Regions from separate parts of the Buttiauxella sp. 3AFRM03 genome, predicted to be linked through region 3. Evidence: predicted binding sites of a transcription regulator. Region 3 holds the regulator's gene; each other region holds the start of a gene.
The links. The regulator CRP, encoded in region 3, controls carbon source genes, mostly activating them, when cyclic AMP is high. The targets are predictions, from matches to a motif close to ATGTGANNNNNNTCACAT.

Region 1 (7,440 bases), 150 kb from region 3:
CGACCATTTCCGTCGGCTACGACAATTTTGATGTTGATGCACTGAGCGCGCGCGGTATCGCGCTGATGCACACGCCAACAGTTCTGACAGAAACCGTCGCCGACACCATGATGACGTTAGTACTGGCGACCGCACGTCGCGCGCTGGAAGTGGCTGAACGAGTGAAAAAGGGCGAATGGCAAGGCAGCATTGGAGCGGATTGGTTTGGCATCGACGTGCACCATAAAACGTTAGGGATTCTGGGCATGGGCCGCATTGGCCTGGCACTGGCACAACGTGCGCACTTCGGCTTTAGCATGCCGATTTTGTATAACGCTCGCCGCCATCACCAGGAAGCCGAAGAGCGTTTTAACGCACGTTATTGCGACCTGGATACCTTGTTAGCCGAATCCGATTTCGTCTGTATTTCTCTGCCGCTGACGGACGAAACTTATCATCTGATTGGTGCTGAGCAATTGGCTAAAATGAAATCCTCAGCGATTTTGATTAACGCCGGACGTGGCCCGGTAGTTGACGAAAAGGCACTGATTCAAGCGCTGGTAGACGGCAAAATTCACGCCGCTGGGCTGGATGTTTTTGAACAAGAACCGCTGCCGGTTGATTCCCCGCTGCTGAGCCTGCCGAACGTCGTGGCGCTGCCGCATATCGGTTCCGCGACCCACGAAACCCGCTACAACATGGCCGCCTGCGCGGTGGATAACTTAATTGCAGCGTTGAGTGGCAAGGTGAAAGAGAACTGCGTGAACCCGCAGGTATTGAAGTAATTGATTGTTGGCGGATGACGCTTGCGCTTATCCGCCCTACGAACGATAACCAGTAGGTCGGGCAAGCGCAGCGCCCCCGACATATTGACTAAAGCCAGATTAGAAATCAGTCTTAGAAAAACCAGTCATTTCTTCGAGGCCCATCTCACGGCCTAACGCCGTCATTGGATGCACGATAACCAGGCCGCGCACTGCTTTTTTCAGGGCACCCATGTTGGCTTGTTCTTTCTTGGTAATTGGACGCTTGTACGGCAGCGCCATCAGCTTTTGCGCTTCTTTGCTCAGCTTCTGGTTGCGCACCGCTTGCAGGCGCACGATCTCAATTTCCAGCTTCGCTTTCTCTTTTTCCATCTCAGCGTACTTTTCAGCGTCATTGATCAGATGCAGTTCAGGCATCTCGTGACGGATAAGATCGAGGCGATCGCTAAGACGTTTGATTTCTGCTTTTTCGATTTCTTTCATTTTTAATTAACCGTGAATAACTTTCATTGCTGGCAAGGATACACCATTCGGCTTAAGAGGGCGAAAAGGGAGTTCGGTCAGAATTACTTCTGGAAGGCTTTTTTTAAGCTGATCCGTGAGATCAGCTCGGTTAAAGAGAGCACCATCGTGGAACGAACAATTTGCTGATAACGCTGTTTCTGCATGGCAATCAGCTCAGGATCGCTGCCATCCACAAACTTTGGCGTCGGAGGCAGAGCGGAAACACAATGCAATTCACCAAACGGGCCAAGCATTTCATCGTCGGTAAATTTGTAGTCGTTACCGTCGTGATTAAGTTCTTCACGCAGCGCCATCAGCAGCTCGCAATCTTCGTACTCCGCGCGATTAAGCACGCCAAGGCCGTAGATGAGTTTGAGGCGTACAGAAAGCTCCCCTAACGGGCCATCCCCTTCCAGCAACGGTTCAACGGCATATTTCACCGCATAGTCGTCTTTACGGAAGACCTGAATCACCAGGATATTAACCGCTTCGGTGAGAAGCTCGACAGCAGCAATCAGCAGGCTGCGTACGGTTTTGCCGGCATTAAGACGCTCAAGCACACGGTTTTCAAAGGCCTGGGTTTCTTCCATCTTTGCCTACATCACTAAAAGTATTATTGGGTGCAGCGTCTACTGCACCCGCTTTGCATCACTATTTGCCGTTATAAGCATTCACCGCTTCAGCAACAACATCGCTGTTAGCATCAAGGCCAGAGATTTCAGCCAGCGCTGCTTGTGGGCCTTTTTCTGCCAGTAACTGTTCCAGTTCCTGCGCTTGTGGATCTTGCTCGCTGCGATAATGCATCGCCGCGGCAATACCTTTAACCAGGAATTGGTGCGGTAAACCGTATTCGATAGTGCCCAATAACGGTTTAATCAGTCGGTCGCCCGCGCTTAATTTACGCAGTGGCTGGCGGCCAACGCGTTCCACATCATCTTTCAGATACGGGTTTTCGAAACGACCGAGGATTTTCTGGATATAGGCCGCATGCTTGTCTGCATCAAAGCCATAACGCTTGATCAGCACCGCACCACTTTCATCCATTGCGCCTTTCACCACCGCACGGATTTTCTCATCGAGAATCGCATCGCGAATGGTCTGGAGACCCGCAAGCTGACCAAGGTACGCGGTTATAGCATGGCCGGTATTCAGCGTGAAGAGTTTACGCTCAACAAACGCCATCAGATTATCAGTAAGTTCCATGCCAGGAATGTTTGGCAGGTCACCTTTGAACTGAGTTTTATCAACAATCCATTCGCTGAATGTTTCAACTGTGACTTCAAGCGGATCGTTAGTGGCAGATTCAGAAGGAGGCACGATGCGGTCAACCGCGGAATCCACGAAGCCAACATGCTGCTCAACCCAGGCTTGATCATCCTCAGAAAGCGCCTTCATCACATGCGCTTTAAGCTGGCTGGTGCCACGCACCATATTCTCGCAAGCGATAATGTTCAGTGGTTTTTCATTACCATTGGTGCGACGCAGAACCAGCCCTTTTGCCACTGCTGGCGCGATACGTTCCAGCACGACTGGTCCAACAGCCGTGGTGACCAGGTCAACTTCTGCAATCAGCGTGACGACCTCGTCACCGATGCTGCTGACGGCATTCACATTAGAAACGGTATCGATTTGCTTTTGCTCGCCCACCACGTGAACCTGGTAGCTATGGCGCGCGTTCAGCGCATCAAGAACGGTTTGGTTGACGTCCGCAAAGGTCAGTTGGATACCGGCATCTGCCAGCAGTTTGCCGATAAAGCCACGTCCGATATTACCTGCGCCAAAATGTAATGCTTTCATGTCGTTCACCTTCTTAAATTTGAATCACCCGAGAGGGTTCGGGTGAGGAGGTATGCGGTGCTGACCACCCTCACCCTAACCCTCTCCCTGAGGGAGAGGGGACTAGATCGGTATTCACCCTCTCCTGGGGGAGAGGGCCGGGGTGAGGGCGACCGGAGCCACCCACACCACCACTGCTACTTCTTACCTGCCAGCAGGTCGAGCACTTCCTGAACACTGGTGGTGTTAGCCAGGCGCTCAATCACTGACTCATCATCCAGCGCGTTGGTCAGGCTGGTGATAACCTGGATGTGTTCGTTATTGCGAGCGGCAATACCGATAACCAGGCGGGCAATATCATCAGGTTCTTCACCGAAGTGAACACCATGCGGATACTGGCAGAACACAACGCCAGTTTTCAGGACGCGGTCTTTCGCTTCAACCGTACCGTGCGGAACGGCAATGCCTTCGCCCAGATAAGTTGGGGTCAGTTTTTCACGTTCAAACATCGCATCAACATATTCAGGCTGTACGTAACCGCCGTTCACCAGTTGCTCACCGGCAAAGCGAATCGCTTCTTCTTTGGTTGTCGCAGTCAGGCCAAGGAACACGTTACCGGCACCAAGGCGGAACAACCCTTCTTCGCTTGGCACAAAGCTGTCTTCCAGGCTGCTCATCACCTTAACTTCTTTCTCGCTCAGGTTATGAGAGGCCACCAGACGCTCGGTCAGGTTGGAGTACAGGCTGCTGTCGAGGAAGTTAGTCAGGGAAATATGCTGTGCCTGTGGAACCTGGCGCATCGCACGTTCGGTCAGGTCACGGTGCGTAATCACCAGGTCAACGTCATCCGGCAAACTGTTGATTGCACAGTTAGTAACGGAGATATTTTTCAGACCCGCATCGCTGACTTTCTTACGCAGCACACCCGCACCCATCGCACTTGAACCCATGCCTGCATCGCACGCTACGATGATTTTACGTACGTGGCTGAGGTCGTTAGACAGACCAGCACCGACCGCCAGTGGCGTAGCGCCGCCTTTGGATTCAGCTTTCATCTCTTCCATACGGCGAGCCGCTGCTTCGATATCGTCTTCTTCTTTAACCTTGCTTGTTTTCAGCAAGATGGCAGAAACCACGAAGGACACGGCTGTTGCTGCAACGATTGCCGCGATGTTAGCGAAGTAAGCACCTTTTGGCGTCATCGCCAGAATCGCGAGTATTGAACCCGGAGATGCCGGAGAAACCAGGCCGCCGTTCAGAATAGTCAGCGTAAACACGCCAGTCATACCGCCGAGAATAACGGCGAGGATCAGACGTGGGTTCATCAGCACATATGGGAAGTAAATTTCGTGGATACCGCCCAGGAAGTGGATGATTGCCGCGCCGCCCGCAGACTGCTTAGCATTACCGCGACCGAAGAACATGTACGCCATCAGCACGCCCATACCAGGGCCTGGGTTTGCTTCAATCAGGAAGAAGATTGATTTGCCCAGCTCGTGGGACTGCTGAATACCCAGCGGCGAGAAGATACCGTGGTTGATTGCGTTGTTCAGGAACAGGATTTTCGCAGGTTCTACGAAGATAGACGCCAGCGGCAGCATGTCATGGACAACCATGAAGTTAACGCCCGCCGCCAGAATTTTGGACAGGACTTCAACCGCAGGGCCGATACCCATGAACGCCAGAATCGCCAGAATCATACCGATGATGCCAGCGGAGAAGTTGTTCACCAGCATTTCAAAGCCGGATTTGATCTTGCCATCAACCCATGCGTCAAAATGTTTAATTGCCCAACCACCCAGAGGACCGGCAATCATCGCACCGAGGAACATCGGCATATCCGCACCGACGATAACACCCATAGTGGTGATCGCACCGACCACACCACCACGGTCGCCACCGATTAAGCGACCACCGGTAAAACCGATGAGCAACGGCAGCAGGTAAGTAATCATCGGGCCAACCAGTTTCGCCAGTGTCTCGCTTGGCAACCAACCAGTTGGAATAAATAACGCCGTGATAATACCCCAGGCGATAAATGCGCCGATGTTTGGCATTACCATGTTACTCAGGAAACGACCAAAGCTTTGCACTCTGATCTTGATATCGGATGACATACGCACACCCCTTATTGTGTTCACGTGCTGAAAAAGCAGCCCGAGGTTTATTGTTAATGTGGTGGCAAGCAGTGCTGCCAGATGCTCTAAGTGAGGCGAATCTGGCACTGAATCGTTAAGCTGTCCAGTACACGGGATTTTATGTGATATAGATCACTCATCACTGGGTGTAACGAAGCATGTTCAGGAGATCTTGATCACATAATTGATGTGTAAAAAAAACACAGCAGCTATTTTTTGCGCTGAATTGACTCACACGTGTGATTAAAATCACATTTCTCGATTATCACTTTGTTATTTATATGTGACATTAATCACAAAATATCTTCATCGAAATTTTCCTACTGCTCTCCAGGGCAGTCATCGCGAAAGCGTTCATTTCATTTTGTTATAAAATTACAGCGCAGCGGCAGGCGACTCTTCACTACTTTTTCATGCATCCTGATCCATACTTACCGTTTGTCGATTAAAAATGGACGATGTAATGAAACTTATCGGTAATTACACCAGCCCGTATGTGCGCAAAATATCGGTGATACTGCTGGAAAAAGGCATCACTTTTGAATTCGTAAACGACAACCCGTGGACATCCGAAAGCACCACGCCCCATTACAATCCGCTGGGCAAAGTACCTGCGCTGGTCACCGACGAGGGCGAATACTGGTTCGACTCCCCGGTGATTGCGGAATACCTCGAGCTGTTGAATATTGCCCCAACTCTTATCCCGCGTGAGCCTCAAGCCGCATTACAAATGCGCCAAATGGAGGCCCTTGCCGATGGCATCATGGATGCCGCTCTGGTTTCAGTACGCGAACGCCAGCGCCCAATCGAACAGCAATCTGAAGTCGAACTGCTTCGCCAACGGGAAAAAATTAGCCGTGGCCTGACGCTGCTCGAACAATACGCCGCGGATAAAAAACTGAATGCCGAAAACCTGTGTGTGGCAACCATTGCGGTGGCATGTGCAGTGGGATATCTCAATTTCCGCCGCGTTTCCCCAGGCTGGTGTGTAGAGCGGCCACATCTGGTGAAACTGGTCGAGAAACTTTTCGAACGGGAAAGTTTTGCCAGGACAGAACCGCCAACAGCATGATCTCCCGCCATGACAGGGGGCCAACTCCCCCTGTAAACTAATGCGAAATTTCACCACTCTGCGGCTTGTTATGACTACCCATCGCACCTTGTACAGCCAACTTCCTGCCATCGACAAACTGTTACGTGATACCTCATTTTGCGAGGTGCTGCGCAATTTTGGCCACTCTCAGGTGGTTAATACCTTACGCACGATGCTGGAAACCGCGCGCGAGCATATCCGCACTCAGGAACAACTGCCTGACTGGAATGACGATTGGGCAGCACAAGTGCAGGCACGTCTTGAATCGGGCCTGCGCAGCGCGTTGCAGCCGGTGTTTAACCTGACGGGCACGGTACTGCATACCAATCTTGGCCGTGCATTGCAGTCTGAAGCGGCAATTGAAGCTGTGACACAAGTGATGCGCACTCCCGTCACGCTGGAATATGACTTAGACGGCGCGGAACGTGGGCATCGCGATAAAGCGCTGGCATCCCTGCTTTGCGAGCTGACCGGTGCGGAAGATGCCTGCATCGTCAATAACAACGCGGCGGCGGTGCTGTTGATGCTGGCGGCCTGCGCCAGTGGCGAAGAAGTCGTGGTATCTCGTGGTGAACTGGTGGAAATCGGTGGAGCATTCCGTATCCCGGATGTGATGCGCCAGGCAGGCTGCCAGCTGGTCGAAGTCGGCACCACCAACCGCACACATTTGAAAGACTACCGTCAGGCCGCCGGTGAAAACACCGCGTTACTGATGAAAGTCCACACCAGTAACTACCAAATTGCGGGCTTTACTAAAGCAGTCGACGAAGCCGAGCTTGTCGAGCTAGGCAACGAGCTGAACATTCCTGTTGTGACTGACCTCGGTAGCGGTTCACTGGTTGATCTCAGCCAGTGGGGCTTGCCGGAAGAACCGATGCCGCAACAGCTAATTGCCGCAGGCGTAAGCCTGGTGAGTTTCTCCGGCGACAAACTGCTTGGTGGTCCTCAAGCGGGCATTATCGTTGGCAAAAAAGAGCTGATTGCCCGCATTCAGCAACATCCTCTCAAACGCGCGTTGCGCGCCGATAAAATGACACTTGCGGCACTGGAAGCCACATTACGTCTGTATCAACATCCAGAAACGCTGGTTGAAAGATTGCCGACATTACGCCTGTTAACGCGTGATGCCAGTGAAATCACAGACCTTGCACAGCGTCTGTTGCCTGCTTTTGAGGGTAAATATGGC
Region 2 (7,440 bases), 510 kb from region 3:
AACGGGTGGCATTCGCCACAGACGTCCAGGTTCAGATCATGACCCACGGTAGAGCGAATCTTGATAGAATTACCACATGAGCAGTTTGCAGTAATTTCTGCGTAGTTCGGGTGAATATTCTTTTTCATGGAAAACCTCTGTATAAGGCCGCGTCGCTCTTCCAGCCCTAACGCCAGACACCACGCGAAGTTGATAAATTAGGTTTTTTGATACCAAAAACTGCGCATCAAAGGCGGCGAATCATACAGAACCCCGCGAATGGATGCAAACTGATCCGCATTTTCTGGAACACACAGTGTACACTATCTCGTCATTTTTATCAGCCTGGATGCATTCATGCCTGTCGCCCACGTCGCTTTGCCGGTTCCCCTTGCCCGTACTTTTGACTATTTCGTTCCTGATGGAATGCAGGTGGAATCAGGCTGTCGCGTCATGGTGCCGTTTGGTAAACGCCAGGCTGTCGGGATTGTTGTCGCCGTTAGTGAACACAGCGAATTGCCGATTAATGAACTAAAACCTGTTGCTGAAGTTCTGGATGGCGCTTCGTTGTTTCCTGTTTCACTGTGGCGCGTTCTGCTGTGGGCTGCTGAGTATTATCACCATCCGCTTGGCGATGTGCTTTTCCACGCGCTGCCCATTTTGCTGCGCCAGGGGAAACCCGCACACCACGCGCCGTTGTGGTACTGGTTTGCCACTGAAGAAGGTAAAGCCACCGATCTTAATAGCCTGAAACGTGCACCTAAGCAGCAACAGGCTTTGGCGGCAGTTCGACAAAATATTATCTGGCGGCATCAGGTGAGCGAGCTGGAAATCAGCGAAACAGGGCTACAAGCGCTGCGCGCTAAAGGTTTATGCGACCTGAAAAGTGCCGCGCCTTCAACGCAAGACTGGCGCGATAGCTATTCCGTCGAAGGTGAACGTTTACGCCTGAACACCGAGCAAGCCACTGCAATCGGTGCGATTCACAGCTCAGCCGAAAGCTTTGCAGTCTGGCTTCTGGCAGGTATTACCGGTTCAGGCAAAACGGAAGTGTATCTCAGCGTGCTCGAAAATGTGCTGGCACAGGGCAAGCAGGCGCTGGTTCTGGTGCCGGAAATTGGCTTAACGCCACAAACTATTGCCCGTTTCCGTGAGCGTTTTAACGCACCGGTGGAAGTTCTGCACTCCGGGCTTAACGACAGCGAACGTCTTGCCGTGTGGCTAAAAGCGCGCAGTGGCGAGGCCGCGATTGTGATTGGCACACGCTCGTCGCTGTTTACGCCGTTTTGCCGGCTCGGCGTGATCGTGATTGATGAAGAACATGACAGCTCCTACAAACAGCAAGAAGGCTGGCGCTATCACGCACGCGATTTAGCGGTGTATCGCGCACATGCGGAGGATATTCCCATTATCCTTGGCTCCGCGACCCCCGCTCTGGAAACGCTGCACAACGTGCAGTTGGGGAAATATCGGCAGTTGCGCCTGACAAAGCGCGCCGGTAATGCGCGCCCGGCAACGCAACAAGTGGTGGATTTAAAAGGACAGCCGCTGAAATCCGGCCTGGCACCTGCGCTTATCAAGAAAATCGGCCAGCATTTGAAGGCTGATAACCAGGTGATTCTGTTCCTTAACCGTCGTGGATTTGCACCCGCCCTGCTGTGCCATGAATGCGGCTGGATAGCGGAATGCCCACGTTGCGATCACTACTACACCTACCACCAGGGCCAGCGCCATTTGCGCTGCCACCATTGCGACAGCCAAAGACCGGTTCCTCAGCAATGCCCGAGTTGTGGTTCCACTAATCTGGTTCCGGTCGGCATGGGGACGGAGCAACTTGAGCACAGTCTTGCGCCGGAATTCCCGGGCGTGCCGATTTCGCGTATCGACCGCGATACCACCAGCCGTAAAGGGGCGCTTGAACAGCAACTGGCTGAAGTTCATCGTGGCGGCGCACGCATTTTGATTGGTACGCAAATGTTAGCGAAAGGGCATCACTTCCCGGACGTGACGTTGGTGGCTTTGCTGGATGTTGATGGCGCGCTGTTTTCCGCTGATTTCCGCGCAGCAGAACGCTTTGCCCAGCTCTATATTCAGGTTTCCGGGCGCGCTGGACGAGCAGGCAAACCAGGCGAAGTCCTGCTACAAACGCACCATCCAGAGCATCCCTTATTACAAACATTGCTCACCAAAGGTTATGACGATTTCGCCAGCCAGGCTTTGAAAGAGCGCCAGACGGTGTTCTTGCCACCGTTTACCAGCCACATCATGTTCCGTGCGGAAGACCAAAATAACCATCAGGCCCCCCTGTTTTTACAGCAGTTACGAAATCTGCTGGAGTCCAGCCCGTTAAGGGATGACCAACTGTGGATAATGGGGCCAGTGCCTTGTTTACAGCCCAAACGCGGGGGCCGTTTCCGCTGGCAAATTCTGCTGCAACACCCTTCGCGCGCACGCCTGCAACGGCTGGTTAGCCATTCGCTGAAACTGGTTAATACGTTACCTGAATCACGCAAAGTGAAATGGATGCTGGATGTTGACCCGATAGACGGGTAGCACAAAGCGCTACGGATATGCGAAGCGGATCGAAAAATTCAACAACCATCACACTTTTAATGAAATAACTGTAACCAACGGGTCTCAATTTCTGCTAAGAATGTGAGCATGGTCAGACACCAGGGACGTTGTCAGCACCTGTAAAGTGCACGCGAGGAGAAGAAGTTGAAGCCGAAGAATCAGGTTGCCAATGCAACCATGAAAGATGTTGCAGTGCAGGCGAAAGTCTCAACTGCAACAGTGTCCAGGGCGTTAATGAACCCGGATAAAGTATCGCAAAGCACTCGTAATCGTGTGGAACAAGCGGCTATAGCCGTAGGTTACTTACCCCATTCATTGGGGCGAAATTTAAAGCGTAATGAATCACGCACCATTCTGGTTATTGTCCCGGATATCTGCGATCCCTTCTTTAGCGAAATCATTCGCGGTATTGAAGTGACGGCGGCGGAACAAGGCTATTTGGTGTTAATTGGTGATTGCGCTCATCAAAACCAGCAAGAAAAAACGTTCATCAATCTGATTATCACCAAGCAGATTGACGGGATGCTATTGCTCGGCTCGCGCCTTCCTTTTGATGCCAGCATCGAAGAGCAACGCAATTTACCGCCGATGGTGATGGCGAATGAATTTGCGCCTGAACTGGAACTGCCAACCGTTCATATTGATAACCTGACGGCTGCATTCAACGCCGTTTATTATCTGCAACAGCTTGGCCATCAAAAAATTGCCTGTATTGCTGGCCCTGAAGAGATGCCGCTTTGTCACTACCGCTTGCAAGGGTACGTGCAGGCATTGCGCCGCACGGGAACGGTGGTCGATCCACATTACATCGCACGTGGAGACTTCACCTACGAAGCCGGTGCGGCGGCGTTATCGAAATTACTGGCACTACCAAATCCACCAACCGCTGTGTTCTGTCATAGCGACGTTATGGCGCTGGGCGCATTGTCTCAGGCCAAGCGCAGTGGCTTGCGCGTGCCAGAAGACTTATCAATCATGGGCTTTGATGACATCGCTCTGTCACAGTTCTGTGACCCACCTCTCACCACTGTGGCGCAACCCCGTTTCGATATTGGGCGAGAAGCTATGCTGTTGCTATTGGATCAGCTTCACGGGCAAGCCGTGAGTAGTGGTTCGCGTTTGCTGGATTGTGAGCTCATTGAACGAGGCACCACCAGCGCACCTGGCAGTAGAAAATGAACCGCTTTAGGACACTGGATTCTGGTCAAAGGGATGTCCATTAAGTAACATGGCGGGCTGATAAACGTAAAAAATATAGCGAATCGATAGTGGCACAACGAGATTATGTACGCCGCGGGCAATCGGCAGGTACGCGGCGTAAGAAAAGTAGCACCCGCAGCAAGCAACGCAGCCTACCATCTGTCTCGCCGACAATGGTCGCCATTGCGGCCGCCGTTCTGGTGACCTTTATTGGTGCCCTGTACTTCATTACTCATCATAAGAAAGATGAAAGCGAAACCCTGCCTGGACACAAAGTCACAGGTAACGGCCTGCCACCTAAACCGGAAGAACGCTGGCGTTACATCAAAGAACTGGAAAATCGCCAGACCGGTGTGCGTAGCCCTACTGAGCCGACTGCCGGTGGCGAAGTGCAGAATAAAGATCAGCTCACCAGCGAGCAGCGCCAGTTGTTGGAGCAAATGCAGGCGGATATGCGCCAGCAGCCGACTCAGTTGAATGAAGTGCCATGGAATGAGCAAACGCCAGAACAGCGCCAGCACACACTCCAGCGCCAGAAAGCTATTCAACAGCAACAGTTCACCGCTCAACAAGTTGCACCGCAACCAAGAGCTGTGCAGCCGCAGCCGGTAACGCAGCAGCCACGTCCAGTGCAGCAGCAACCGCGAACGACGACGTCAACGCAGCAGCCGTATCAAGATTTGTTGCAAACCCCGCCGCATACCCAGCAGCGTGCAGCGACAACAACGACACAACCCAAAGCGGCTCAACCGGCAGCACCGATCGAAGCGGTCAAACCCGCTCCGGCACCACAGGAAAAGCCGAAAGACGAAAAACGCTGGATGGTACAGTGTGGTTCCTTTAAAGGCAGTGAGCAGGCGGAAACCGTCCGTGCGCAGTTGGCTTTCGAAGGTTTTGATTCGCGCATTACCACCAATAATGGCTGGAATCGTGTGGTGATTGGGCCAATCAAAGGTAAAGAGAATGCCGATGGTACGATCAACCGTCTGAAGATGGCGGGTCACTCTAACTGTATTCGTCTTGGCTCCGGGGGTTGAAACCCCCAAAATCCCCCCATCTATAATTGCATTCAGCCCCGAACATATTTTGGGGATCATATTTCTACCCTAAATAATTCGGGTTGAAGGAAGGCGGCAAAAGAAGGAATCCCGATGAGCTTACTCAAGTAAGTGATTCGGGTGACTGAAAGAAGCCAACGCACCTACAACTTGAATTATGAAGGGTACAGCTGATGCAATAAGGGGTCTGCTCGTGACAACAATAGTAAGTGTGCGCCGTAACGGCCATGTCGTAATCGGTGGTGATGGTCAGGCCACGCTCGGCAACACCGTAATGAAAGGCAACGTTAAAAAAGTGCGTCGTTTGTATAACGACAAAGTGATTGCCGGTTTTGCTGGCGGCACTGCGGATGCCTTCACCCTATTCGAACTGTTTGAGCGCAAGCTAGAAATGCACCAGGGCCACCTGGTGAAAGCGGCGGTTGAACTGGCAAAAGACTGGCGTACCGACCGTATGCTGCGCAAGCTCGAAGCGCTATTGGCTGTCGCCGATGAAAATGCCTCGCTGATCATTACCGGTAATGGTGATGTTATCCAGCCAGAAGATGATCTGATTGCGATTGGTTCAGGTGGCCCTTATGCACAGGCCGCAGCGCGTGCACTGCTTGATAACACCGAACTGGGTGCTCGTGACATCGTAGAGAAATCGCTGGGGATCGCCGGTGATATCTGCATCTACACCAACCATTTCCATACTATTGAAGAATTAGCGTCTAAGGCGTAAGGAATCCCCATGTCTGAAATGACCCCACGCGAAATTGTCAGCGAACTGAACAAACACATCATTGGCCAGGACAATGCCAAGCGTTCCGTGGCGATTGCGCTGCGCAACCGCTGGCGCCGTATGCAGCTTGATGAAGAGCTGCGCCATGAAGTTACGCCAAAAAACATTCTGATGATCGGCCCAACCGGTGTCGGTAAAACCGAAATTGCTCGTCGTCTGGCGAAACTCGCCAACGCGCCGTTCATCAAAGTTGAAGCCACCAAATTCACCGAAGTTGGTTATGTTGGTAAAGAAGTGGATTCTATCATCCGCGATCTGACTGATTCTGCGATGAAAATGGTGCGTTTGCAGTCCATTGAAAAGAACCGATTCCGCGCCGAAGAAATGGCCGAAGAGCGCATCCTTGATGTTCTGCTGCCACCAGCTAAAAACAACTGGGGCCAGGCTGAAGCGCCACAAGAACCTTCTGCGGCTCGCCAGTCTTTCCGTAAGAAATTGCGTGAAGGCCAGTTAGACGATAAAGAAATTGAAATCGATCTGGCTGCAGCACCGATGGGTGTTGAGATCATGGCTCCTCCTGGCATGGAAGAAATGACCAACCAGTTGCAGTCTATGTTCCAAAACCTCGGTGGCCAGAAGCAAAAGCCACGCAAGTTGAAAATCAAAGACGCGATGAAACTTCTGATTGAAGAAGAAGCTGCGAAGCTTGTGAATCCAGAAGAGCTGAAGCAAGACGCGATTGATGCGGTTGAGCAACACGGCATCGTGTTTATCGATGAGATCGACAAAATCTGTAAGCGCGGTGGCAACAGTTCCGGCCCGGATGTTTCTCGTGAAGGCGTTCAGCGTGACTTGCTGCCACTGGTTGAAGGCTGCACCGTTTCTACTAAACACGGTATGGTCAAAACTGACCACATTCTGTTTATTGCATCTGGTGCATTCCAGGTGGCAAGCCCGTCAGACCTGATCCCTGAATTGCAGGGGCGTCTGCCAATTCGTGTGGAATTGCAGGCACTGACGGTTGAAGATTTCGAACGCATTCTGACCGAGCCTAACGCGTCTATCACTGTGCAATACAAAGCGCTGATGGGCACTGAAGGCGTGACTATCGACTTTACCGCAGATGGTATTCGCCGTATTGCTGAGGCCGCATGGCAGGTGAACGAATCCACCGAAAACATCGGTGCACGTCGTCTGCACACGGTGCTGGAGCGCCTGGTTGAAGACATCTCTTATGATGCCAGCGATCTGAGCGGCCAATCCATTCTGATCGATGCCGAATATGTTAGTAAACATCTGGATGAGTTGGTAGCAGATGAAGACTTGAGCCGTTTTATCCTATAATCGCGCTCAACGTATTTTCTTCATTACAAATGGAGGGCTTATGCCCTCCATTTTTTATATCTAACAGAGAGAACTATGAGCGAATCGCACTCTGTAAGCACCACTCAGGCCTGGCTTGAAAGCTTGCGCCCCCGCACTTTACCGCTGGCTTTTGCCTCTATCGTTTGTGGTTCTGCGTTGGCTTTTTGGCAAGGCGTGTTTAATCCGGCTATTGCGTTACTGGCGTTGCTGACTGCGGGGCTACTGCAAATCCTCTCGAATCTGGCTAATGACTACGGCGATGCGGTAAAAGGCAGCGATAAAGAAGACCGAATAGGGCCATTGCGCGGAATGCAGAAAGGTGTGATTACCCAGGCGCAAATGAAAAAAGCGCTTATCATTAGCGTGGTATTAATTTGCTTGTCTGGCATGGCATTGGTCGCTGTCGCCTGCCACACACTGGCCGATTTCCTCGGTTTCATGGCGCTGGGTTTGCTGGCAATCATCGCCGCAATTACCTACACCGTAGGTACACGTCCATATGGATACATGGGGCTTGGCGATATTTCAGTGCTGGTCTTT
Region 3 (7,440 bases):
CTACCGGAGAATGAAAATAGTGGTCGCTGCGCGGGGTAAAGTTTGAATAAACCTTTGTTGTCCCCAGCGGATATTGTTCACGATGCGAAACCTTGTAGCCATCAATCGCCAGAATAGGGTTCATTAACATGATTTCATCTCCTGTGCCTGGAAGAGTGGCGCAATATCAATAAGTTCAACGCCTTGTTGCGCAGCCTCTGCGGGCGCAATGGATGTCGTCGTGTAGATTTTGTCGATCCCCTGATTCAGAAGATGTGCCACTCCTTTTGAAAAAAGACCGTGCGTCACATACAAACTGACACTCCGTGCGCCAGCCTTGCGCAGCACTTCGGCTGAACCTATAAATGTTCCTCCTGCGTCGCAAAGATCGTCGGCAATCAGCACGTCTTTCCCTGCCACATCGCCTGCAACTAATGCAAAACCGGTCAGCACGCCGCTTTCCACATCGCGCTGCTTGGTCATGATACCGAAGGTGCTCGCCCCGGTAGCCTGAGCCACCAGATGGATTTTTTTCAATGCGCCCGCGTCCGGGGCAATCAGCATTAACCGCCCTTCGCGTAATGCGCTAACCAGAGTGTCGCTCCCCTGTAGACAGACTTCCTGCGGGATAGCCACCAGATTATTAATGGCAGCAGCGGCAGCTTCGCTGTGAGGGTCAAGGACAAACACTTTGTCGAAACCGAGGGTATTGAGCTGCGTGGCAAACACTTTAAGCGCAAAACTATCTCCGGCTTGCATATGCCGATCCTGTCGGGCATAAGGCAGCCAGGGAAGTTCAAGGTGGCTGAAACGCACATCGCAAGCATGGCGAATCGCCTCCACCAACTGCGCCAACAGCATAAAATCATCCATGTTTTTCATTGCGCAGGCGCGAATCCGCATCAACTCTACACGTTTAGGTAACGTACCCTGCACCTTCAACCAGACCGCACCATCAGGAAACACACCGCTGTTAATTTCCGGGGTGATGCCATCCAGAGAAACCTCAAGTTTTATCGCCATAATGTCGTGTCCTTCCTCTTTATTTCGATTATTGTCCTTGTGACACATTTAATATTGTCCATAAGACAATATTAAGCAAGCACTATTTTTTGCCGATCCTGGTTGATAAAGGTTGTCAGTGGCGATGGACATCCGTAAATTTGTCCTAACGACAGTTTTAAGCGTACATATCGTTATGCGTTCTGAAGAAAGATACCTGAAAGATTATGATGCCTCGCGCTTCGCCTCTCCGATTGTCACTGTCGATAACGTATTGTTTTCGCTGGATAACAATGAACTAAGCGTATTATTGGTTAAACGAGCTAATCACCCTTATCAGGGGACCTGGGGGCTGCCCGGTGGGTTTATTGATATGACCCTGGATGAGTCCACGCGTGATACCGCCTTACGCAAACTGGTTGAAAAAACGGGCGTCATTCCCCCGTGGCTCGAACAACTGGAAACCTTCTCTGGCAAGTATCGTGATCCACGCGGCTGGAGCCTGACGACGGCCTGGTTCGCCCTGATCGCCAGAACCGATTGCCAGCCACATATTGAAAGCGTCAGCGATGCGAAATGGTTACCGACTCACCAACTGACGCAGCAGACTCTGGCCTTTGATCACGGTGAGATTATTACCCATGCGTTAAACCGGCTACGGCAAAAAACGCGCTATTCACTATTGCCGGTCTATTGCCTGGCAGAAGAGTTCACGCTCACGCAATTGCAGGAAGCGACAGAAATTATTCTCGGGCAGGCGATACAGCGCAAAAGCCTGATTCGCCGCTTTGAGGCGTCAGGCATGTTTGAAGATACAGGGAAAAGTAAGGCGACTGGGGCGCGTAAAGCGCGGCTTTATCGGAGAAAAGAAGGAGTGGATATCCATCTTTTCTCACGTAACTTGCTCAATGATACTGCCGGGTAGCGGCATCAATGCCAAATCAGCAACACACATGCCGCAGTCAGCAATCCCATAAAGACATTAAAGATTGTCCAGGCACGGCGGCTACGAAGTAGCTTGCCAATCATGCTGCCAAACGCAATCCAGATGATGCCAGCAACGATGTTGACCAGCGCGATACCGATGCTGATTAACACCACAGAGTGCAGGTACTGAGCACCCGCAAGGCTAAAACTTGCGACTGCACCTAGCGCCATCAACCACGCTTTCGGGTTGATAACCTGTAATAAACCACCCTGCCAGAATGGGATAGGTGACGGCGGCGGCGCATCGGTTTCCAGCGTTTCATAAGTCGCGGTGCCGATTTTCCATGCCAGCCATAACAGGTAAGCACTCCCGGCAATCTTCAGGATGAGGTGCAAAGCAGGATACAATAGGATTAAGCTACCGACGCCAAAAGCCACCAGCAACAAAATGCACTGCATCCCCAACATGATACCTATCATCAAAGGGAGGGTTCGCATAAAGCCGTAGTTGGCGCCGGAAGAAGTCAGCAACATATTGTTTGGGCCGGGTGTAATCGCCGCGACCCACAAAAAACCAAGCATTGAGAAGAAAAGCGTTTCCATGAAATGGGTGATCCGCACCCGGTAAGTTAATTAGCAAACTAAATGAAACTAACAGTGTGATATGGCCACGACAAGTCCCGCAGCATTGAATTTTAATCACGTAGACGATGAACAATTTCGTCCGTTAAAGGGTGTCAGTAATCCGCACCTGCAAACCATGCTCCCACGCTTAATTCGCCGCCGCCTCAATTTCAAACCTCACTGGCAGCGTCTGGATATGCCGGATGGGGATTTTGTTGATCTTGCATGGAGTGAAGACCCACGCCAGGCAACGCATAAACCACGGTTAGTCGTTTTTCATGGTCTTGAAGGAAGCCTGCACAGCCCGTATGCACATGGGTTAATTGATGCCGCGCGTAAGCAAGGCTGGTTGGGTGTGGTGATGCACTTCCGTGGCTGTAGCGGCGTGCCGAATCGCATGAAACGCATCTATCACTCCGGCGAAACCGAAGATGGCAGCTATTTCCTCAACTGGCTCTCTACACGTTACGGTAAAGCCCCCACGGCGGCGGTCGGGTTTTCTCTCGGCGGTAACATGCTCGCCTGTTTAATGGCAAAACAAGGCGCAGATTGTACGCTACAGGCCGGTGTGGTGGTTTCTGCCCCGCTAATGCTGGAGCATTGTAGCAAGCATATCGAGAAAGGTTTCTCGCGCGTTTACCAACATTATCTGTTGAATCTGCTGAAGAAAAATGCGGCACGTAAACTCAGAAGCTATCCGGGTACACTCCCGGTAGATATGCGCCAGCTTAAAGGAGTGCGTCGTCTGCGTGAGTTTGACGATTTGATCACCTCGAAGATTCATGGCTTTGCAGATGCTATCGACTACTATCGTCAATGCAGCGCCATGCCGTTGCTGCCGCAAATCAAAACGCCGACGTTAATCATTCACGCTAAAGATGACCCGTTTATGGATCACCATGTGATCCCCGACACAGCGATACTGCCTGCCAATATTGAGTATCAACTGACGCGCTATGGTGGGCATGTTGGATTTGTTGGTGGCACGCTACGGCGTCCGGAAATGTGGCTCGAGCAACGCATCCCGCAGTGGTTGTCTAAATTTTTGGACCCGTCATTATGATGATTCCCTGGCAAGATCTCCCCCCCGAAACGCTTGATAATCTGATTGAATCCTTTGTATTACGTGAAGGTACCGATTATGGTGAACAAGAGCGTTCGCTGGAGCAAAAAGTGGCCGATGTTAAGCGCCAGCTACAAAGTGGCGAGGCTGTGCTGGTATGGTCGGAGCTTCACGAAACGGTGAATATCATGGCTCGCGGGCAGCTTCGCGGCTAAGCGTTTATTCTATACTGCATAGTAAAACCACCCTCACCCTGGCCCTATCCCTGAGGGAGAAGGGGAAGAACCAAAGCGAAATCCGGACAGTCTCCTCTCCAGGGGGAGAGGGTTAGGGTGAGGGCCAGCCCTTACGAACACACACTTGTGATTACCCATGGAGTTGTTGCCTTATGTCAGCCAAACATCCGGTTATTGCCGTAACAGGTTCCAGCGGCGCGGGAACGACCACCACCAGCCTTGCCTTCCGCAAAATATTCCAGCAACTCAACCTGCGCGCTGCCGAAGTTGAAGGTGACAGCTTCCATCGTTTCACGCGTCCTGAAATGGATATGGCTATTCGTAAAGCACGCGACTTAGGCCGCCATATCAGTTACTTCGGTCCGGAAGCGAATGACTTCGGCCTGCTGGAACAAACGTTTATCGAGTACGGAAAAACCGGGCAAGGTAAATCGCGTAAGTATCTTCATACCTATGACGAAGCCGTCCCCTGGAACCAAATTCCTGGGACGTTTACACCGTGGCAATCGCTGCCTGAACCGACCGATGTGTTGTTCTATGAAGGATTGCACGGTGGAGTCGTCACCCCACAGCACGATGTGGCGAATGCCGTCGACTTGCTGGTTGGCGTAGTGCCGATTGTCAACCTGGAATGGATTCAAAAACTGGTGCGTGATACCAGCGAACGTGGGCATTCCCGGGAAGCGGTGATGGATTCAGTGGTGCGCTCAATGGACGACTACATCAATTACATCACGCCACAATTTTCACGCACGCACATTAACTTCCAGCGTGTCCCGACTGTCGATACCTCTAACCCGTTTGCTGCACGCGGAATTCCATCGCTGGATGAAAGTTTTGTGGTGATTCATTTTCGCGGGTTGGATGACATCGATTTCCCCTACTTGCTCGCCATGTTGCAAGGCTCATTCATTTCCCACATCAATACAATAGTGGTACCGGGCGGCAAAATGGGGCTGGCGATGGAATTGATCATGACGCCGTTAGTGAAGCGTCTGGCGGAAGGACGAAATATCAATAATCAGGGCGGCGAGTAACCGCCCTGTTTTGCACACTAGCCTTCAATGACTTCGTAGCTGTGCGTGATATTTACGGCTTTTTCCAGCATCAGTGCAACAGAGCAATACTTCTCAGCAGATAAATCAACCGCGCGGGAAACCGCGTTATCTTTTAGCTCTTTGCCTGTCACGATGAAATGCAGGTTGATGTGAGTAAAAAGACGAGGAGCTTCTTCGCGACGCTCAGAGGTCAATTTCACTTCGCAGTCGGTGACGTCGTAGCGGCCTTTTTGCAAAATAGAAACCACGTCGATTGCACTGCAACCCCCGGCAGCCATCAGTACCATTTCCATCGGGCTCGGTGCTTTATCGCCAGAATTACCGTCCATCAGAATCTGGTGTCCTGAAGCGGATTCACCAAGGAAAGTTAACCCTTCAACCCATTTCACACGTGCCTGCATGTTGCTTCTCCCATTGAAAAAATTACCTTCCAGAGTACGCGGATGCAGCAAAACTGGCAACGGAAGGCGACCTACGTCATGCTGAAACGAGACAATAGGAGACACCTGCCAAAAGCTATGCTAAAACAATCCGGATGCTACATTGATACATTGACGTAATGCATAGATGCAAAGGACGTCACTAATTACAGGCAGCAAGAATGACTTGCATGCCATCTCCCCAAAGTGGGGAATATTCTAATACTTGCAACGCCAGACAGGATGTTTAGCGTCCTGTCGTTGGTAGCCAGTTATAAACAGAGGATAACCGCGCATGGTGCTTGGCAAACCGCAAACAGACCCGACTCTCGAATGGTTCTTGTCCCATTGCCACATTCATAAGTATCCATCGAAGAGCACACTGATCCACCAGGGTGAAAAAGCAGAGACGCTGTATTACATCGTCAAGGGCTCTGTAGCTGTTCTGATCAAAGATGAAGAGGGCAAGGAAATGATCCTCTCCTATCTGAATCAGGGCGACTTTATTGGTGAGTTAGGGCTGTTCGAAGAAGGCCAGGAACGTAGTGCCTGGGTCCGTGCTAAATCTGCCTGTGAAGTGGCTGAAATTTCCTATAAAAAATTCCGCCAGCTGATCCAGGTAAACCCAGACATTCTGATGCGTCTTTCTTCCCAGATGGCTCGTCGTCTGCAAGTCACTTCTGAGAAAGTCGGTAACCTGGCATTCCTCGATGTGACTGGTCGTATCGCGCAGACACTGTTGAACCTGGCAAAACAGCCTGATGCAATGACTCACCCAGACGGTATGCAGATTAAAATTACCCGTCAGGAAATTGGTCAGATCGTCGGTTGTTCTCGTGAAACTGTCGGTCGTATCTTGAAAATGCTGGAAGATCAGAACCTGATCTCCGCTCACGGCAAAACGATCGTCGTTTACGGCACTCGTTAATTTCCGTTTCAAAAAAGGCGTGTTGCTTTATGGACACGCCTTTTTTTGTCTTTAAAATCCAAACACCTGCAACACAAAGTATGACAAGCATATGTGGAGAAGATTAATCTATCACCCTGAAGTTAACTATGCACTGCGGCAAACGCTGGTGCTGTGCCTTCCTGTGGGGATCGGTTTACTACTGGGGAATTTGCAGTTAGGTCTGCTTTTCTCGTTAGTGCCCGCTTGTTGCAACATTGCTGGTCTGGATACACCCCATAAGCGTTTTTTTAAACGCCTGATTGTTGGCGGCACTCTTTTTGCGACCAGCAGTTTAATCATGCAGCTTTTGCTGCTCTACACCGCGGTCCCATTGCCCATCATTCTTATGGTGATGGCGCTCTTGTTAGGCGTCACCGCTGAAATCAGCGCCCTGCACGCACGTTTGCTTCCGGCATCGCTGATTGCGGCCATCTTTACGCTAAGCATGGCCGGCAATATGCCTATCTGGAAGCCGATGGTGTTATATGTCTCCGGCACGATTTGGTACGGAGTCTTTAACTGGTTTTGGTTCTGGATGTGGCGTGAGCAGCCGCTGCGCGAAACGTTAAGCCTGCTCTATCGCCAATTGGCGGAGTACTGTGAAGCCAAATACGGCATGCTGACACAACATGCTGATCCCGAAACAGCGCTGCCTCCACTGCTGGCTCGCCAGCAAAAAGCCGTAGACCTGATCACCATCTGCTACCAACAGCTGCATATGCTGTCGGCGAATCAGCAGAACGGTTACAAACATTTGTTACGCTCTTTTCAGATAGCGTTAGATTTGCAGGAGCACATCTCCGTCAGTTTGCACCAGCCTGCCGAGGTGCAAAAACTTGTCGCGAAAAGCCATGCAGAAGCGGTTATTCGCTGGAATGCGCAGACCATTGCGGCACGCTTGCGCGTATTGGCCGATGACATTCTCTACCATCGTTACCCACAGCGTTTTACGATGGAGAAACAAATTGAAGCCCTCGAGAAAATTGCTCGCCAGAATCCGGACAACCCGGTTGGGCAGTTTTGTCATTATCACTTCAGCCGTATCGCCCGCGTGCTGCGCATCCAACGCCCTCTGTACGCCCGTGATTTAATGGAAGACCGGCAGCGCCGTTTACCGCTGTGGGCAGCACTGAAAAGCTATTTGTCGTTGAAATCTGCCGCCCTGCGCAACGCCGCCCGACTA
Region 4 (7,440 bases), 730 kb from region 3:
CGCATGGCACGTAAATATCCGGCAAGAAGTGCATCTCGACTTTGATCACGCCATCGCCCTGGCACGCTTCGCAGCGCCCGCCACGCACGTTAAAGCTAAAACGCCCTGGTGTATAACCTCGCGCACGGGATTCCGGCACGCCCGCAAACAGCTCGCGCACTGGTGTAAACACGCCAGTATAAGTCGCCGGGTTTGAACGTGGTGTACGGCCAATCGGGCTTTGGTCGATATCAATAACTTTGTCGAAATGCTCCAGACCATGAACTTCGCGGTACGGCGCAGGTTCTGCAAGCGTTGCACCGTTCAATTGGGTTTGAGCAATCGGGAAAAGCGTATCGTTAATCAGCGTCGATTTACCGGAACCTGAAACCCCGGTCACACAGGTAAACAAGCCGACGGGCAGCGTCAACGTCACATCTTTCAGGTTGTTGCCCTTCGCACCAACCAGCTTCAACACCTTCTCTGGGTCAGCGGGAACGCGGTGTTTCGGCAGCGCAATTTCACGCTTACCGCTGAGGAACTGCCCGGTCAGAGATTCCGGCGCATCGATAATATCCTGCATGGTGCCTTCGGCAACGACATGGCCGCCGTGAACACCCGCACCCGGGCCGATATCGATAATATGGTCTGCGGCACGAATCGCATCTTCGTCGTGTTCGACCACAATCACGGTATTACCGAGATCGCGCAGGTGAATCAGCGTTTCCAGTAAACGTTCGTTATCGCGCTGATGCAGGCCGATTGACGGCTCATCGAGCACGTACATCACGCCCACAAGACCCGCGCCAATCTGGCTTGCCAGACGAATACGCTGCGCTTCACCGCCCGAAAGTGTCTCTGCGGAACGGGAAAGTGACAGATAATTCAGGCCGACATTCACCAGGAATTTCAGGCGATCGCCAATCTCTTTCAAGATTTTTTCAGCGATTTGCGCACGTTGCCCACTGAGCTTCATGTTGTGGAAGAATTCCATCGCATGACCAATGCTCATATCAGAGATAGTTGGCAGCGGCGTGTTTTCAACAAACACGTGGCGTGCTTCACGGCGCAGACGCGTACCTTCGCAGCTTGCGCATGAACGGTTGCTGATAAATTTCGCCAGTTCTTCACGCACCGCGGAAGATTCGGTTTCTTTATAGCGACGTTCCATATTATGCAGCACGCCTTCGAACGGATGGCGGCGCACCGAGGTATCACCACGGTCGTTTATATATTTGAATTCAATGCTTTCTTTGCCGGAGCCATTGAGCACCACGTTTTGCACGCTGGCGCTCAGTTCGTTCCATGGCGTTTCGACATCAAACTTATAATGCTCTGCCAGTGAACGCATCATGGTGAAGTAATAGAAGTTACGGCGATCCCAGCCGCGAATTGCACCGCCAGCCAGCGAAAGCTCACCGTTTTGCACCACGCGTTCCGGGTCGAAATATTGCTGTACGCCAAGCCCGTCACAGGTTGGGCAGGCACCGGCCGGATTGTTGAACGAGAACAGACGCGGTTCCAGCTCGCGCATGCTGTAGCCGCAAATCGGGCAGGCAAAGTTGGCAGAGAACAGCAACTCTTCTGCTTTTTCATCGTCCATATCGGCGACAACCGCAGACCCACCGGACAAATCCAGCGCAGTCTCAAACGACTCAGCCAGGCGCTGTGCTAAATCCTCACGCACCTTGAAACGGTCAACCACCACTTCAATGGTATGTTTTTTCTGTAATTCCAGCTTTGGCGGATCGGAGAGATCACACACTTCGCCGTCGATCCTCGCGCGGATATAACCCTGGCTTGCCAGGTTTTCCAGCGTCTTGGTGTGCTCGCCTTTTCTGTCTTTAATAATCGGCGCAAGCAACATCAGGCGCTTACCTTCCGGCTGCGCTAAAACGTTATCGACCATCTGGCTGACCGTTTGTGCTGCCAGCGTGACATTGTGGTCCGGGCAACGCGGTTCACCGACACGCGCATACAACAGGCGCAAGTAGTCATGAATTTCAGTGATGGTGCCGACGGTTGAACGCGGGTTGTGCGAAGTGGATTTCTGCTCGATAGAAATCGCCGGCGACAAACCTTCAATGTGGTCGACATCCGGCTTTTCCATCAATGACAGGAACTGACGCGCATAGGCGGAAAGGGACTCAACGTAACGACGCTGCCCCTCGGCGTATAAGGTGTCGAAAGCCAGTGAGGATTTGCCAGAACCCGAAAGCCCAGTCACAACAATCAGCTTGTCGCGTGGAATAACGAGGTTAATATTTTTGAGATTGTGGGTGCGGGCGCCCCGAACTTCGATCTTATCCATTCACCTTTCCCGGTTTAAACGCTTTTTGCCAGGCCGCACTGGAGGCCGCCGACGATCACAAACGGCTAATTATGACACAATAAAACCTGAATGAATATCCAGTGTTTTAATGCAACAATGTATACCCCGAAGACATTCTGGAATGCATCCCGCAGCTATAAAGATTAGGGGTGGCGTGGTAGAATCGAGGGTTTACACTACTTATTAAACGTTTCAGGAGACACGACCATGGCCAGCAGAGGCGTAAACAAGGTGATTCTCGTCGGGAATCTGGGTCAAGACCCGGAAGTACGCTACATGCCAAATGGTGGCGCAGTTGCCAACATTACTCTGGCCACGTCAGAGTCCTGGCGCGATAAGCAAACCGGCGAAACCAAAGAAAAGACTGAATGGCACCGCGTAGTGCTGTTTGGCAAACTGGCAGAAGTCGCGGGTGAATACCTGCGTAAAGGCTCCCAGGTTTATATCGAAGGTGCATTGCAGACGCGTAAATGGACTGACCAGGCAGGCGTTGAAAAATACACCACCGAAATCGTGGTTAACGTTGGCGGCACCATGCAAATGCTGGGTGGCCGTGCAGCAGGCGGTGCTCCAGCAGGTGGCGGTAACCCAGGTCAGCAGCAAGGTGGTTGGGGTCAGCCTCAGCAACCGCAGCAGGGTGGCAACCAGTTCAGCGGCGGCGCGCAATCTCGTCCGCAGCAGAGCGCACCAGCACCATCTAACAATGAACCACCAATGGACTTCGACGACGACATTCCTTTCTAAAATTAATTTTAGAAATCATCGTTAAGAAACCTGTTATCAAACCCCGATCTTTTCGGGGTTTTTTTATTTATAGATGAATACGTTATCAACAGTTATTAGATTTAATAACTTCAAAAACCCATTAATACATTTCTAATGATGTCAGATAAATCCTAATACCTGGATTCCCGTCACTCAGACGAAGCGGCAAAAAGAGTAAAATCTGCGCACCGATTTTCGCCTGTACGAATACCCAAAAGCCTGGGCAGCAAACCAAATCAATAATTCGGTAAACCCTCCCGTGATGACAACTATTCACGCGGGCCGCTTAATTTAAACAGGGAAATAATCCGTTATGTCTCGACCCGTCCGCATGCCAGTTGTTGTTTCCTGGCTGTTCGCCAGTATTGTTACGCTATTACTGACCGCGTGTGGTGGAAGTGAAACTCCATCAAAAACCACTGCTCAGACTTCACCGCCAGCGGTACAAACAAAAATCGAATTTCTGGAACGCTGGGATGTCGATCGTTTGAATCGTATCCTGAAAACCGATACGCCTCAGCAGTTCGGTGTTCATACCACCTACACACCGGCACGCAATGCCGTCAATCTGTACCGGGTCACTTACGCTTCAGTGATTCCCAACATGGGAAATAAACCAACCGTAGCATCAGGTTTGCTGGCGATACCGGATAACGCGGCAACAACACATACATTGCCGATGGTTTCCTACCAGCACGGCACGGTCTACGGGCGTCAACAAGTGCCATCATTCCCTGACCAATCCCCGGAAACTCAGCTAATGATTGCTCAGTTCGCAGGCCAGGGTTATGTGTTGATTGGTGCGGATTACTTTGGGCTTGGCACGTCGACAGAGCCTGAAGGGTACATGGTGAAAGCCAGCCATCAGCAGGCGACTTATGACATGCTAATGGCCAGTCGGAACGTACTGAAGCAGAAGAATATTTCGACCAATAAACTCTTTCTTGCAGGCTGGTCGCAAGGCGGCTTTGTTTCGATGTCATTGCTGCAAAAACTTGATGTTATGGGTGTGAAGGTCGATGCCACTGCGACAGCTAGCGCGCCGCTGGATTTATATGCGCTGGTGAGTGGTGCGCTCTACACACCGCAAGCGCATCCTGCGGTCTGGCTGAATAGCATTTTCATCCTTGCCGCCTTCTCCTTCGAAAACTATTACGATTCGCCTGACTTAGCGCGATCCGTGATTGCCGATAAGTACTATACGATGTCAAAAGCAGCTTACGACCGCACGCCGTACACCGGTGCGATCCCGACGGATCTGCATATCCTGCTTCGCCCTGAAATGTACGATCCTCAGGCTTTAAAAGCGTCAGCTTTCGGGAAATTGCTCAGTCAGACCGAAGCCTACAAATGGGATTACCGTTCTGCGGTGCGCAATTATTATGGCGACGCGGATGAAGCCGTTCCGGTAGACGATGCGCGTATGGCAATGACTTATGCAGTGCAGAAGGGTGACTCGATGGTGAAGGCCATTTCCACTGGGGAAACCGATCATCGTGGTACGTTTGCGACAGCGGTGCCGGAATGGAAAAGCTGGTTTGATGGGTTGTCGAAGCAGTAAAACAGTTTGATTGCAGTGGTCAATATGAACTAGAGGGGGCTTTGCCCCCTCAATTTGATCAGGTCATCACCATCGGCCATTCAGGTGGGGTGTGGCTTGAGATCTCAATCATAATGTCTTTAAACGATTCCCAGATAACCGGGAAGTCGGCCAATGTCAGGCCCAATAAACCGGTCGCAAACCACAATGAAGCCGCGATGCCCAGGCCACTGCTGATCGCGGCTAAAAACGCGTAATCAGATTTGCGAAATTGAATATTCAACGTGCTGGCTAAAAACATCAAAACCGCACTGACTAAAGGCCAGCGCATTAGCAAAACGCTGGTTGTGATTGCCGCCATGAATCTGTGCCTCGGAACGAAAATGTAAGAGAATTCCTGTTTCACAGGATTTGTGAACTATATCACAATCGTTCTTTTAATAGCCACTTGCGCAGCACATTTTCTGTTCCGTTTTTTCGATGAACTCAGGTAAAAATATTTAGCGGACAGCGTCAGGCGTGATGGCGATAGTCGGTTGGTGTGCGGTCAAACTCACGGCGGAAAACGCGTGAAAAAGTCTGCTGAGACACGTAACCGTAATCCATCGCGATATCGAAAATCGGGCGCTGAGTGTTGCGTAACTCTTTCGCCGCCATCAGTAGTCGGCGCTGACGAATGTATTCACCCAACGTCTGGCGTTTCACGGTACGGAACATCCTTTGTAGATACCATTTTGAATAACCAGATTTTTTTGCCACAGCGTCAATGCTCAGCGGCTGATCAATGTGATCGTCAATCCATTCAGTCAATGTTTGAATAATATCCTGGTGTGCCATAAACCATCCCCATAGCCGGATTTGTTGGCAGCGAGTATAATTCCTCAAGTTAACTTGAGGTAAAGAGCAAAATGGAAAAGAAATCACCGCGCTTTAAATCATTACTGAGTCCGGGAGAAGTGGCGAAGCGTAGCGGCGTCGCCGTGTCTGCGTTGCACTTCTATGAGAGCAAAGGATTAATCAAAAGCGTACGAAATAGCGGCAACCAACGGCGCTACACGCGTGATGTGCTGCGAAACGTGGCGATTATTAAGATTGCCCAGCGCATTGGTATTCCACTGGCGACGATTGGTGAAGAATTTGGTGTGCTGCCTGATGGGCATAAAATTAATAAAAACGACTGGAAAAAGATGTCGTCACAATGGCGTGAAGAGCTGGAGCGGCGCATTCATACATTAACCGCATTGCGGGATGAACTGGATGGCTGCATCGGTTGCGGCTGTTTATCGGGTGCCGATTGTCCATTGCGCAATCCTGGCGATAAACTCGGTGAGCAGGGGACGGGCGCGCGTCTTCTTGAGGATTAACACTGGCGTGAAGCGATGGAATGGCAGGCAAAACTAAAGCGCCCAACTTCGGCGCTTTAGTTTGTTCCCGGTCTTTGTCTTTCGATCTATCCCGCTTTTCGCAAGGAGGGTTTCCCCCGACATCAGCGTCCCTCAATCACACATTCTCAGGAGGTTCCGGATTGCGCTGACAACTTAATTGTAGATCCCTTCGGCCAGGTTTCAAGGTGATTTGCATCTTTTTTGTACAGTTCTAATACTTCACTTTTTGCTCATTTACCTATAGTTAACTCATCTTGTTAAACAGAAGGTTGACTCATGCTTATCGTCCATCACCTCAATAACTCCCGCTCGCAGCGTATTTTATGGATGCTTGAAGAACTGCAAGTGCCGTACCAGATTGTTCGCTATCAGCGCGAACCGACCATGCTGGCACCTGAGTCATTAAAATCTGTGCACCCGTTAGGGAAGTCGCCAGTGGTGGAAGATAACGGCAATATTCTCGCCGAGTCAGGGGCAATCATTGAATATCTGCAAGAAACCTACGATTTAGAAAGCCGCTTCAAACCGATTTCCAGCCAGGAAAAACTGCGTTATCGCTTTTGGCTGCATTACGCCGAAGGATCGTTAATGCCATTGCTAATGATGAAACTGGTTTTCGGCAGCCTGGGAAAAGAGCCTGTTCCGTGGTTACTGCGTCCGGTTGGTAATCTACTGGGGCAAGGTGTGCAAAAGGCCTATCTGAATAAACAGATTATGACCCATGCGCGTTATCTCGAAGATTCGCTACAAAAAAATCCGTGGTTTGCAGGTCAGGCGTTTAGTGCGGCAGATATACAGATGAGTTTCCCGGTTATCGCGCTGCTCTCTCGCGGCGGCATCAACGATTTACCGAATCTGCAGAATTGGCACAGTAAAGTGCAAATGCGCCCTGCCTGGCAGAGAGCAATTCAGCAAGGTGGGCCGTTCGACATCCCTTAATTCCTTCTATCGAAAAATCCTATGAGTCAGGAAAATATATAACCAGTATCTTGCATCATTGTTGCTAAATTGCGCATTGACGATAACGTTTGCGCATGAGGTGGCGATAATTTCGCCTGCTAACGCTTTTTTCCGCAAAAAGCGGCAAAGTTCGGTTGAAAATCCATGTAAGAAGGCCGGATAATCGTTTGCCTTAATTTTGACGCTCAGTTTGTATGCGCGGAGTTAAACGTTTGCTTTTTTTGTGACGCCCCTTTTTTGTCGCAAACGCAGCACAGGGATCAATTCGTATTCTTTAAGAATTTGAACGTTTAATTGGCAGCGGTCTGCCAACCACGCATACCAACGTAATCATAAAAATCTCAGGGGATTTTTCACTATGTCTAATCATTCTCCGCGTGCAACCGGCGGTCTCGATGCCTGGTTCAAAATATCTGCACGTGGCAGTACCGTTCGTCAGGAAGTGGTGGCGGGTTTAACCACTTTCCTCGCGATGGTGT

Region 1: D8682_RS16525 (PTS mannitol transporter subunit IICBA) is a predicted target of CRP. The motif match lies at 5,282-5,299, and genes of this name have one in related genera.
Region 2: cytR (DNA-binding transcriptional regulator CytR) is a predicted target of CRP. The motif match lies at 2,633-2,650, and genes of this name have one in related genera.
Region 4: D8682_RS13945 (YjcB family protein) is a predicted target of CRP. The motif match lies at 5,028-5,045, and genes of this name have one in related genera.

The regions. Positions count from the first base shown of each region.
Region 1 covers NZ_CP033076.1:3,246,119-3,253,558, reverse strand. The annotation lists gene ghrB (glyoxylate/hydroxypyruvate reductase GhrB) at 1-764, shown strand, start outside; gene D8682_RS16540 (YibL family ribosome-associated protein) at 864-1,226, opposite strand; partial or broken gene D8682_RS16535 (MltR family transcriptional regulator) at 1,310-1,843, opposite strand; gene mtlD (mannitol-1-phosphate 5-dehydrogenase) at 1,899-3,044, opposite strand; gene D8682_RS16525 (PTS mannitol transporter subunit IICBA) at 3,221-5,140, opposite strand; gene D8682_RS16520 (glutathione S-transferase) at 5,625-6,233, shown strand; gene selA (L-seryl-tRNA(Sec) selenium transferase) at 6,304-7,440, shown strand, end outside.
Region 2 covers NZ_CP033076.1:2,890,678-2,898,117, forward strand. The annotation lists gene rpmE (50S ribosomal protein L31) at 1-128, opposite strand, end outside; gene priA (primosomal protein N') at 337-2,532, shown strand; gene cytR (DNA-binding transcriptional regulator CytR) at 2,698-3,732, shown strand; gene ftsN (cell division protein FtsN) at 3,822-4,790, shown strand; gene hslV (ATP-dependent protease subunit HslV) at 5,005-5,535, shown strand; gene hslU (HslU--HslV peptidase ATPase subunit) at 5,545-6,879, shown strand; gene menA (1,4-dihydroxy-2-naphthoate polyprenyltransferase) at 6,955-7,440, shown strand, end outside.
Region 3 covers NZ_CP033076.1:3,400,108-3,407,547, reverse strand. The annotation lists gene D8682_RS17265 (nicotinate phosphoribosyltransferase) at 1-130, opposite strand, end outside; gene prs (ribose-phosphate diphosphokinase) at 124-1,002, opposite strand; gene D8682_RS17255 (NUDIX domain-containing protein) at 1,178-1,906, shown strand; gene D8682_RS17250 (LysE family translocator) at 1,912-2,511, opposite strand; gene D8682_RS17245 (hydrolase) at 2,573-3,595, shown strand; gene D8682_RS17240 (YheU family protein) at 3,592-3,810, shown strand; gene D8682_RS17235 (phosphoribulokinase) at 3,984-4,868, shown strand; gene D8682_RS17230 (OsmC family protein) at 4,886-5,290, opposite strand; gene crp (cAMP-activated global transcriptional regulator CRP) at 5,604-6,236, shown strand; gene D8682_RS17220 (YccS/YhfK family putative transporter) at 6,328-7,440, shown strand, end outside.
Region 4 covers NZ_CP033076.1:2,666,126-2,673,565, reverse strand. The annotation lists gene uvrA (excinuclease ABC subunit UvrA) at 1-2,290, opposite strand, end outside; gene ssb1 (single-stranded DNA-binding protein SSB1) at 2,519-3,055, shown strand; gene D8682_RS13950 (S9 family peptidase) at 3,390-4,637, shown strand; gene D8682_RS13945 (YjcB family protein) at 4,696-4,977, opposite strand; gene soxS (superoxide response transcriptional regulator SoxS) at 5,130-5,453, opposite strand; gene soxR (redox-sensitive transcriptional activator SoxR) at 5,525-5,980, shown strand; gene D8682_RS13930 (glutathione S-transferase family protein) at 6,278-6,940, shown strand; gene D8682_RS13925 (NCS2 family permease) at 7,320-7,440, shown strand, end outside.